One region of the Paenibacillus pedocola genome, then DNA from elsewhere that is predicted to be linked to it. Evidence: predicted binding sites of a transcription regulator. Region 1 holds the regulator's gene; each other region holds the start of a gene.
What was found. Region 1 encodes Rex, which represses fermentation and respiration genes when NADH is low (regulators of the CRP and FNR family bind a similar motif). Its sites were predicted from a motif close to TTGTGAAATATTTCACAA; they were not measured.
Positions count from the first base shown of each region.

Region 2: a site for Rex is predicted at 2,070-2,087, ahead of pflB (formate C-acetyltransferase). Genes of this name have one in related genera too.
Region 3: a site for Rex is predicted at 1,994-2,011, ahead of QU597_RS11700 (helical membrane plugin domain-containing protein). Genes of this name have one in related genera too.

Region 1 is NZ_CP134223.1:4,160,096-4,163,363, reverse strand. It holds gene dinG (ATP-dependent DNA helicase DinG) at 1-1,212, shown strand, start outside; gene QU597_RS18425 (redox-sensing transcriptional repressor Rex) at 1,381-2,034, shown strand; gene QU597_RS18420 (amidohydrolase) at 2,021-3,268, shown strand, end outside.
Region 2 is NZ_CP134223.1:4,407,835-4,411,102, forward strand. It holds gene pflB (formate C-acetyltransferase) at 1-1,982, opposite strand, end outside; gene adhE (bifunctional acetaldehyde-CoA/alcohol dehydrogenase) at 2,243-3,268, opposite strand, start outside.
Region 3 is NZ_CP134223.1:2,738,232-2,741,499, reverse strand. It holds gene QU597_RS11710 (alpha/beta fold hydrolase) at 1-62, opposite strand, end outside; gene QU597_RS11705 (NAD(P)/FAD-dependent oxidoreductase) at 248-1,426, opposite strand; gene QU597_RS11700 (helical membrane plugin domain-containing protein) at 1,471-1,914, opposite strand; gene QU597_RS11695 (nitroreductase family protein) at 2,236-2,853, shown strand; gene QU597_RS11690 (alpha-galactosidase) at 2,949-3,268, opposite strand, start outside.

The sequences.
Region 1 (3,268 bases):
CTGCCTGAACGAAGTGACGCAGCGGCGGGTGAAGCCGGGCAGCTGGTGACACGCCTTCATCCCGGTAAGAAGCCGAAGGATTGGGAAGAGCTGGCAGCATTAGAGAATACGCTGAATTTAAGCCTTAGCGATATTATCCGCAGAGGCGATAAAATGCTCAGCGAGATGCGTGATACAGAAAGCCAGTCCTCCTCGGACAGTCTGGTGACGGATATTGGCGGCTTGTTTAAGGATTTAGCCTCAATCCGTGAACAGATCCGTTTCTTCATGGGTTTAAATGATGAGAATATCGTTTATTGGATGGAGGGTAGCGGCAACTACCGCGGCAAATCACTGCAGCTGTATGCCGTTCCGGTCGATGTCAGTACACAGCTCAAGGATTTGTTCTTCGACAAGAAGAAGAGTATTGTGCTGACATCTGCGACACTTTCCGTGGATAAATCCTTCCAGTTCATGATCGATAATCTTGGGCTTAACGAGGCTGCCGAACAAGACCGTCTGATGACAGCACTGCTGCCTTCGCCGTTCAAATACCGCGAACAGGCGCTGCTTGTTATTCCGCGTGATTTCCCAAGTGTCAAAGGCAGTGTGGGTGATGCCCGCTTTGTGGATAAGCTGGTGCATTCACTGGCGGAAACTGCGGTCGCAACCAAAGGCCGCATGCTTGTGCTGTTCACCTCTTATAAGATGCTGCGTCAGGTCTATGACCCGCTTAAGGAGGCACTGGCATCAGAGGATATTACGGTCCTTGGCCAAGGCGTGGAGGGAGGCAGCCGCAGTAAGCTGATCCGGAGGTTTCAGGACAGTTCGGCTTCGGTGCTGCTCGGGACCAGCAGCTTCTGGGAAGGTGTGGATATCCCCGGAGAGGCACTGACTTGCCTGGCGATCGTCAGACTTCCGTTTCAGCCGCCGAACCATCCGCTTGCGGAGGCGAAGTCCGAGCTGTTACAGGCCCAGAAGAAGAATCCTTTCATGAAGCTGTCTGTTCCGCAGGCGGTTATCCGTTTCAAACAGGGTTTTGGCCGGCTGGTTCGGACGGCTCAGGATCGGGGAATTGTCATTGTATATGATACCAGGGTCATCGAAGCTTATTACGGGAAGTATTTCCTGTATTCTCTTCCGGGTCCCAAAATGGAGCATATGCTGACTGATCAGATGGTTCCGAGAATTGAAGAATGGCTTGAAGGCGGCAATGAGTCCAACATTCAATGACCTCCTTCAGGAACCGGGAATTGCAATTATCTTGTACTGTTTTGTTCTGATCGTTTGATCATAAATGTTCTAATCTCCGCATGCGCGTTCCCGGTTATGCTGCTGGAACGCGCCTTGCGGATTTCATAAGCTGCGCATCAGAGTGATTTTATTTTAGGAGGAGAAAACATGAAATCAGATAAAATATCGGAGGCAGTTGTTCGCAGGCTCCCTGTGTACCTGCGTTTTCTGAACGATCTCCAGAAACGTGAAATCGCCACAGTTTCCTCTCAGGAGCTGGGGCAGAAGCTGGATCTTAACCCGGCGCAGATCCGTAAGGATCTGGCTTATTTCGGTGATTTTGGCAGAAAGGGCATTGGATATGATGTATCCTACCTGATCGAGAAAATCCGCCATATCCTTAAGCTTGACCAGCAAATCAACGTGGCTCTGGTCGGTGCCGGTAACCTCGGTCATGCCTTGTCCAACTATAACGCCTATCTGAAGGATACAATGAAAATTACAGCTGTATTTGATTCTTATGCGCCTAAAGTGGGACAGAAGATCAACTCCCTGACTGTTCAGCCAATGGAAGAGCTGGGCCAGACGATTCGTGAGCAGGGTATCCGGATTGGCATTATCACCGTTCCGGACAGCGAAGCGCAGAATGTAGCTGATATTCTGGTGGAATCGGGGATCGAAGCTATCCTGAATTTTGCACCGGTAATTTTAAAGACCCCGCCAACGATTCGCATTCATGCAGCGGATTTTACAACCGACCTCCAGAGTCTGGCATATTATTTGCATGATGGAAAGGAAGAACATACGGATGAGCAGCAATAAGACAGTAATCGAAAATGGACGCTTCCTCGTACCTGGTTCGGTGCAACCCGTCCTGAACGGTTATATGACTATAGAAAATGACCTGATCACATACATAGGGGAAGACAAACCCGCCTTTGAAGAGGGTGTCCTGACCGTTGACGGCAGCCGCCTGCTGTTTATGCCGGGTCTGATCAATACTCATGGCCATGCGGCGATGTCGCTTCTGCGCGGCTATGGTGATGATATGGTGCTTCAGAGCTGGCTGCAGGAAAAAATGTGGCCGATGGAAGCGAAATTCACCGGAGATGATGTATACTGGGGGACTGCCTTGTCTGTTCTCGAGATGCTGAAGGGCGGCACAACGACCTTCCTGGATATGTACGATCATATGGACCGTGTTGCAGAGGTAACAGAGCAGTCGGGCATCCGTGCGGTGCTGATGCGCGGCGCGATCGGTCTATGTCCGGAGGATGTGCAGAACCAGAAGCTTGCCGAAGCCGTAGAGTTCGCCCGGAACTGGCACGGCAAGGCAGACGGCCGGATTACGGCAATGCTCTCGCCCCACGCTCCGTACACCTGTCCGCCGGAATTTTTCATGAAATTTGTGCAGGCAGCCCATGATCTGGATTTGCCGATGCATACGCATATGTCCGAAACGCGCCATGAGGTGGAGCAGAACGTAGCCGATTACGGCCTGCGCCCTGTGGCCCATCTGGAGAAGCTCGGTATGTTCACCAGACCATCCCTGATTGCCCATGGTGTACACTTGAATGATGAAGAAATTGAGATTCTGGCCCGTTATAAGGTTGGCGTATCCCATAATCCGGGCAGTAACCTGAAGCTCGCAAGCGGAGTTGCCCGTGTGCCTGAATTGCTGAGAGCCGGAGTGAAGGTCTCGCTCGGAACTGACGGAGCAGCTAGCAACAACAACCTGGATATGTTCGAGGAAATGCGGCTTGCAGCGCTGATCCATAAGGGCGTAAGCGGAGATCCTACTGCAGTACCGGCACCGGAAGCACTGCTGATGGCGACAGAATATGGCGCTGCCTCGATCTATCTGAACAATGTCGGGCGTCTTGCCACAGGCATGAAGGCAGATTTTATCGCTATTGATATTGACCAGCCTCATTTGCTGCCGCACTCTGACCTGCTCTCCCATGCCGTATATTCGGCAAGTGCCAAGGATGTAGAGCATGTCTGGATTAACGGCCAGCAGGTTGTAAAGCACGGTAAATGCCTGACGCTGGATGAG
Region 2 (3,268 bases), 250 kb from region 1:
CCATCCAAGCTATCTTCGTAAGGCAGTTTAGCTACGGAGCTCAAGGAAGCCAAAGCGCCTTTTTTGTCGCGTCCGTGCATTGGGTTAGCACCTGGTGCGAACGGCTCGCCTTTTTTACGTCCATCAGGAGTTGTACCTGTTTTCTTACCATATACTACGTTCGAAGTGATAGTCAGTACCGATTGTGTCGGCAGAGCATCACGGTATGCATGGTGTTTGCGGATCATAGTCATGAACGATTCAACCAGTTCTACTGCAATGCTGTCAACAGCATCATCATTGTTACCGTAGCAAGGGAATTCACCTTCAGTTTCGAAGTCAACCGCGATACCTTGTTCGTTACGGATCACTTTAACTTTTGCATGTTTGATTGCGCTCAGGGAGTCAGCGGTAACAGACAGACCGGCAATACCACAAGCCATAGTCCGCAGAATATCGCGGTCATGCAGAGCCATTTCGATACGTTCGTAGGAATATTTATCGTGCATGTAGTGAATGACATTCAGTGTGTTCATGTAAGTCTTAGCCAGCCACTCCATCATCGGTTTAAAACGTTTCATTACTTCGTCGTATTCCAGGTATTCAGAAGTGATACGCGGATATTCAGGTCCTACTTGAGCACCAGATTTTTCATCCACACCGCCGTTGATTGCATACAGCAGAGCTTTTGCCAGGTTAGCGCGGGCTCCGAAGAATTGCATTTGTTTACCGATACGCATTGCGGATACGCAGCAAGCGATACCGTAGTCGTCGCCGTAGATTGGACGCATCAAATCGTCATTTTCATATTGAATCGAGCTGGTTTCGATGGAAACCTTCGCACAATATTTTTTGAAGCCTTCAGGCAGTTTTTCAGACCACAGTACAGTCAGGTTAGGTTCTGGTGCTGGTCCCAGATTGTACAGGGTGTGCAGGAAGCGGAAGCTGTTCTTAGTAACGCGTGTTGTTCCGTCTACGGACATACCGCCGATGGATTCTGTAACCCAAGTTGGGTCACCGCTGAACAGTTCGTTATAGTCAGGCGTACGCAGGAATTTCACGATACGCAATTTCATGATGAAATGGTCAACCAGTTCTTGTGCTTGTTCTTCAGTCAATGTACCTTCAGCAATATCGCGTTCTACATAGATATCAAGGAAGGAAGATACACGTCCAAGGGACATTGCAGCACCGTTTTGTTCTTTGATTGCAGCCAGGTAACCGAAGTATACCCATTGGAAAGCTTCTTTAGCGTTGTTTGCAGGCTTGCTGATATCCATGCCGTGCATTTGTGCCATTTGTTTCAATTCGCTAAGGGCACGAATTTGTTCGGAAATTTCTTCACGAAGACGGATAATGTCATCTGTCAGGGAATCCACTTCAAGGTTTGTAAGATCTTGCTTCTTTTCTTTGATCAGGAAGTCAATACCGTAAAGTGCTACGCGGCGGTAGTCACCGATAATACGGCCACGGCCATAAGCATCAGGAAGACCTGTGATGATACCGGCTTTACGTACGGCTCTCATTTCGGATGTATATGCATCAAATACGCCTTGGTTATGCGTTTTGCGGATGTTCGTGAACATTTCAACAATGTTTTGCGGAAGTTCGAAGCCGTATGCTTTGGTAGCATCGATCATCATCTTGATTCCGCCAAAAGGTTGAATAGAACGTTTGAAAGGAGCATCTGTCTGAACACCGACAATTTGTTCTTTGTCCTTGTCGATGTAACCAGGCTGGTGGGATACGATTGTAGATACAGTATTAACGTCTACATCAAGCACGCCGCCGTTAGCAATTTCTTGCTTGGTCATTTCAGAAACAATTTTCCAAAGTTCTGTTGTGTTATGTGTAGGACCTGCGAGGAAATCTTCCTTACCTACATAAGGATTGATGTTCTTCTCGATAAAATCATTTACGTTTACTTTCTTGGACCATTTACCTTTTGCAAAACTTCTCCAACCGGACTTTACTTCTTGTACATCTTTTTCAATCACCGACATGCTAAATCCCTCCATTTATATTTATATTATTTGTAGAGATCGCGGGCTTGAAGGTTAATCCCGTGTCTCGTGATCCCAATGATATGGTTGTTATAAAATTCACAATCGCGACTTCATATCCGGGAACGTTGTTTATATAAACATTTTAGTTTATTTTCTCAAAAAGGACTGTGACAAATATCACCTTTCCGGTGATATTTGTCACTACCATCTAGTCCCATATTAACCTTTAAACTTGCTTTTTGCTAAGCAATCGCCAATTATACGTCGAATCTTCCGTAAAATGCGTTGCGGTATACATCAGCCAGCTCAGTTACCAGCGGCAGTTTAGGGTTGGCAGTAGTACATTGGTCTTCAAATGCACGGTCAGCCAGGTAATCTACACGCGATTCGAAATCCTTAGGATCGAAGCCAAGCGCCGAGAACGACTCTTCGATACCGAGTTTTTTGTTCAGATCGCGGATTGCATTGATCAGGCTAGTTACGCCTTCTTCAGTAGTGCGGGCCGGCAATCCCAGAATGCGGGCGATTTCGGCATAACGCTCGTCAGCTACGAAGTGGGAATATTTAGGGAACGAAGCGAACTTCGTAGGTTTTTTAGCATTGTAACGGATAACGTGCGGCATCAGGATGGCATTGGTACGACCATGCGCTGTGTGGTATTGACCGCCCCATTTGTGCGCCAAGCTGTGGTTAATGCCCAGGAACGCGTTAGCAAAAGCCATACCAGCGAGTGTCGATGCGTTATGCATTTTTTCACGAGCCAGTTTGTCGCCAGTCAGAGCCGATTTTTCCAGGTACTGGAATACCAATTGAATTGCTTTGATTGCCAGACCATCGGAATAGTCACTAGCCATTACAGATACATAAGCTTCAATTGCATGTGTCAATACGTCCATACCGGTATCAGCAACAGCAGTTCTAGGCAAGCTGTATACAAACTCTGGATCAACGATCGCAACATCTGGAGTCAGCTCATAATCAGCCAATGGGTATTTAGTATTGTTGCCAGTTGTCTTGTCAGTAATAACTGCGAATGGAGTTACTTCCGAACCTGTACCCGATGTAGTTGGGATTGCAACGAATTTCGCTTTGTTGCCCAGCTCAGGGAATTTGTAGACGCGTTTGCGGATATCCATGAATTTCTGTTTCAATCCGTCAAAGTCAGCATCCGGGTGTTCATAGAACAACCACATTCCTTTTGCAGCATCCATTGGGGAACCGCCGCCGAGTGCGATGATGCAGTCCGGTTGGAATCTGTTCATCATAGCAGTACCTTTTTCAAC
Region 3 (3,268 bases), 1.4 Mb from region 1:
ACCGTCGGAGAACCTTTGCAGGAATATTTATAAAACAATTCAGACTTCCGGCCCTCTATCATCCTTAACCCCCTGAGGCTGTATTATCAATACAGATTCATTCAGTCTATAACCATTTCCAAAAATTGACTATGTAAAATTACACAAAAACCCCTTCAAGCTCCCATACCTCATGACGGCATGAGTATTTCAGGTGCATTGAAGGGGTTCTTTATGACCTGAGATCCGCTACGGATATCAGGGAGTCTTAGTAGGCAAGACTGAACAAACCTTTAACATGGGTCAGATAACGGATGTTGCTCGCTTCCTTCATCATCGTTGCAGGCAGGCCTTTGAGCGGAGTCGAGTTGCCGCCGATAATTGCTACACCGTCTTTACGGCCCAGGCTGGCCAGCGTACCCGAATTAACCGGGCTGAAGGTTTCCAGTGATTTGTTGTTCAGGCTGGCATAGAGGTTATAGCCGATCAGTTCGCCCATCTGCCAGGCGATTTGCGCGGTTGGCGGGTAAGGGCGGCCATCTGGCGCGAAGTAAACAGCGCTGTCTCCGGCAACGAACACATCTTTGTGGGAAGTGGATTGCAGGAAATCATTGACGGTCGCACGTCCGCGGTTAACCTCAAGACCGGATTCGCCGACCAGCGGATTGCCTTGAACGCCACCTGTCCAGACGAATGTATTCGCAACAACCTTCTGTCCATCCTTCAGATCAATCGTGTTGCCTTCAACGTTGGTAACAGCAAGACCTGTCAGGAACTGTACACCGCGGGCCTCAAGGCTTGATGTAGCGCGCTGGATCAAATGATCCGGCAATACCGGCAGAATTTTCGGGCCGGCCTCAACTAGCAAAAGCTTGATTTCCTTCGGATCCACCCCGTAACGTCTGGTAAGCTTAGGCAACACATCGGCAATTTCACCTACTAGCTCAACGCCGGTCAAGCCGCCTCCGCCGATCAGAATCGTTGCATCAGCCGGATTTTTAGTTGCGGCATAATCACGGATCCGGGCTTCAATATGGGCATGAATGTTTTTGGCATCTTCAGCTGATTTCAGCACCATACTGAATTTCTCCAGACCCGGAATTCCGAAATATGCCGTCGTGCTGCCCAGACCTACAACAAGTGCATCATAGGAAAGAACTGTGCCGTCAGACAAAGCGATCTGTTTGGTGTCAACGGAGAACGATTTAACTTTAGCAATTTTGAGGTCAATATCTTTACCTGCAAACAGCTTTGCCAGCGGCATGGCAACAGCCTTCTCTGAGATACTGCCTGCAGCCAGGCGGTGAAGTTCAGTAATAATCTGGTGTGTCGGATACTGGTTGACCACTGTAACCTTTGCTTCAGCTTTGCTCATATATTTGCGCACAGTCAATGCACTCAATAAACCGCCGTACCCTGCTCCTAGAATTACGATATGTTTTGACATCATATATCCTCCGTCCTTACTTGTGTGTTATGAAATTAGGGTTTCTATTTCTGCGGGCTGCGTTCGCCGCTGACTTGAAGATAAGCATTCAGGAAACGAAGCATCTTTTGGACCTGCGGGTCTTTGACCATTTTCATCATTCCAAAAAGACTGATCGTTTCAGTGCTTTCGTTAGCACGGTCTTTTGCTTCGATAACTGTAGCAGCCATATTTTTAACCGAATCCACCACCGGCTCGGCAATTTCCTTGATAGCACCTACAGTATCATTTTTGAGTACCTCATCCGAGGCAACCGCCTGTACGAAGTCAAACGATTTGGTTAATACTCCGACCAGCTGTGTTAGCTTAGGCAGTTCCTCCACCAGCAGTGTGAGCGATTCCTGAACCTCAGGTTTGAGCAGCTGATCCAGTAAATCCTCTTTGGTATAAGCCGGTTTACCTGCTGTTTGTTCTTCTTTAGGCAGGGTTTGAGTGATAGTTTCTGACATATTAGCCTCTCCTCCGTATTCGCTTAATACTGCATAATAAAAAATCCACAAACTCAATGTGCCTATTATACCACCCATAATGTTAATTATGTCACAAAGTTTTTGCCTGTATATCCTTGTTTTGTGATAAAAATCACTTCTTTAATGTCGTTTTTGCGAATTATCTTCTTTTTTCAAAATATTTTTTAAAGACATGTGCAAAATCATTGACGACCACTTAATGCCGTGCTATCTTTAGCAAGTAACTATTAGTAAGTTCATTAATAAAAACTAGCTATTTATATTTATTAACTAATACATAAACTAATGGAGGCATTACTTATGAGTACTTTTTCAGATTTGGTCCAAGCCCGGAGATCTGCCATGAATTTTGTGGAAGGAGTTACGATTTCTAAGGCAGAGCTGGAGGAAATGTTCTCCCTTGCCCGCCTTGCCCCCTCAAGCAACAATCTGCAGCATGCGCATTACAAGGTAATTACCAATCCGGTTGTTAAAGAACAGCTGCACAAGGATGCCTATAATCAGTACAAGGTTCACACTGCTTCAGCTGTAATTATTGTATACGGGGACAAAAATGCTTACCTGCAGGCGCCAGAAATTTACAGCGGCCTCAAGCTGCTGGGGGCGATGAGCCAGGAAGAATACGACAGCACCATCCAGTCGATCAACGATGCGTATAGCGGAAATGACCAGTTCCAGCGTGACGAAGCGATCCGGAACGCGTCCCTTTCGGCCATGCAGTTCATGCTGATTGCTAAAGACAAGGGCTGGGATACATGCCCGATGATCGGTTTTGATCCTGCGGCGGTCAATGCTACACTGAATGTGCCGGACAATTTCGTCCCTGCCCTGATGATTACCATCGGCAAGGATAACAAGCGCAAGATCAGACCCCGCGGCTACCGCAAACCAGTCAATGAATTTGTGGATTTCATCTGATCCAAACCATCTATATTCTATGCAAAAGAGCCTTCCGGCATTACGCCGGAAGGCTCTTTTGTGATCATACCTGGTTAATCTTGAGGGAATCTCTTCTACACTCTGCGGAAGCGCCACAGGACGCTCTGGAAATCCCCATGCAGTGCAGGCAGCGGCAACCCGGCATACATCAGATGATCTCCGCCGAATACGCCTCCGCCCTCCACCCACTCATAATCCGCTTCGGGATCCAGCCCCTTCAGCCGCAGGTAATGCAGCGCATCATTCGGCTCCGCAAGGGTCCGTGCGTACATCACGACGGCTTCAGATTTGTCCTCAGCTGCGATCAGCCACGCCGTTTCATTACCTTCAAACGGGCTGAGCAGCCGGTACTGCTCCCCGAACTGCACAAGATTGCGCAGCTCTTTATAGAGCG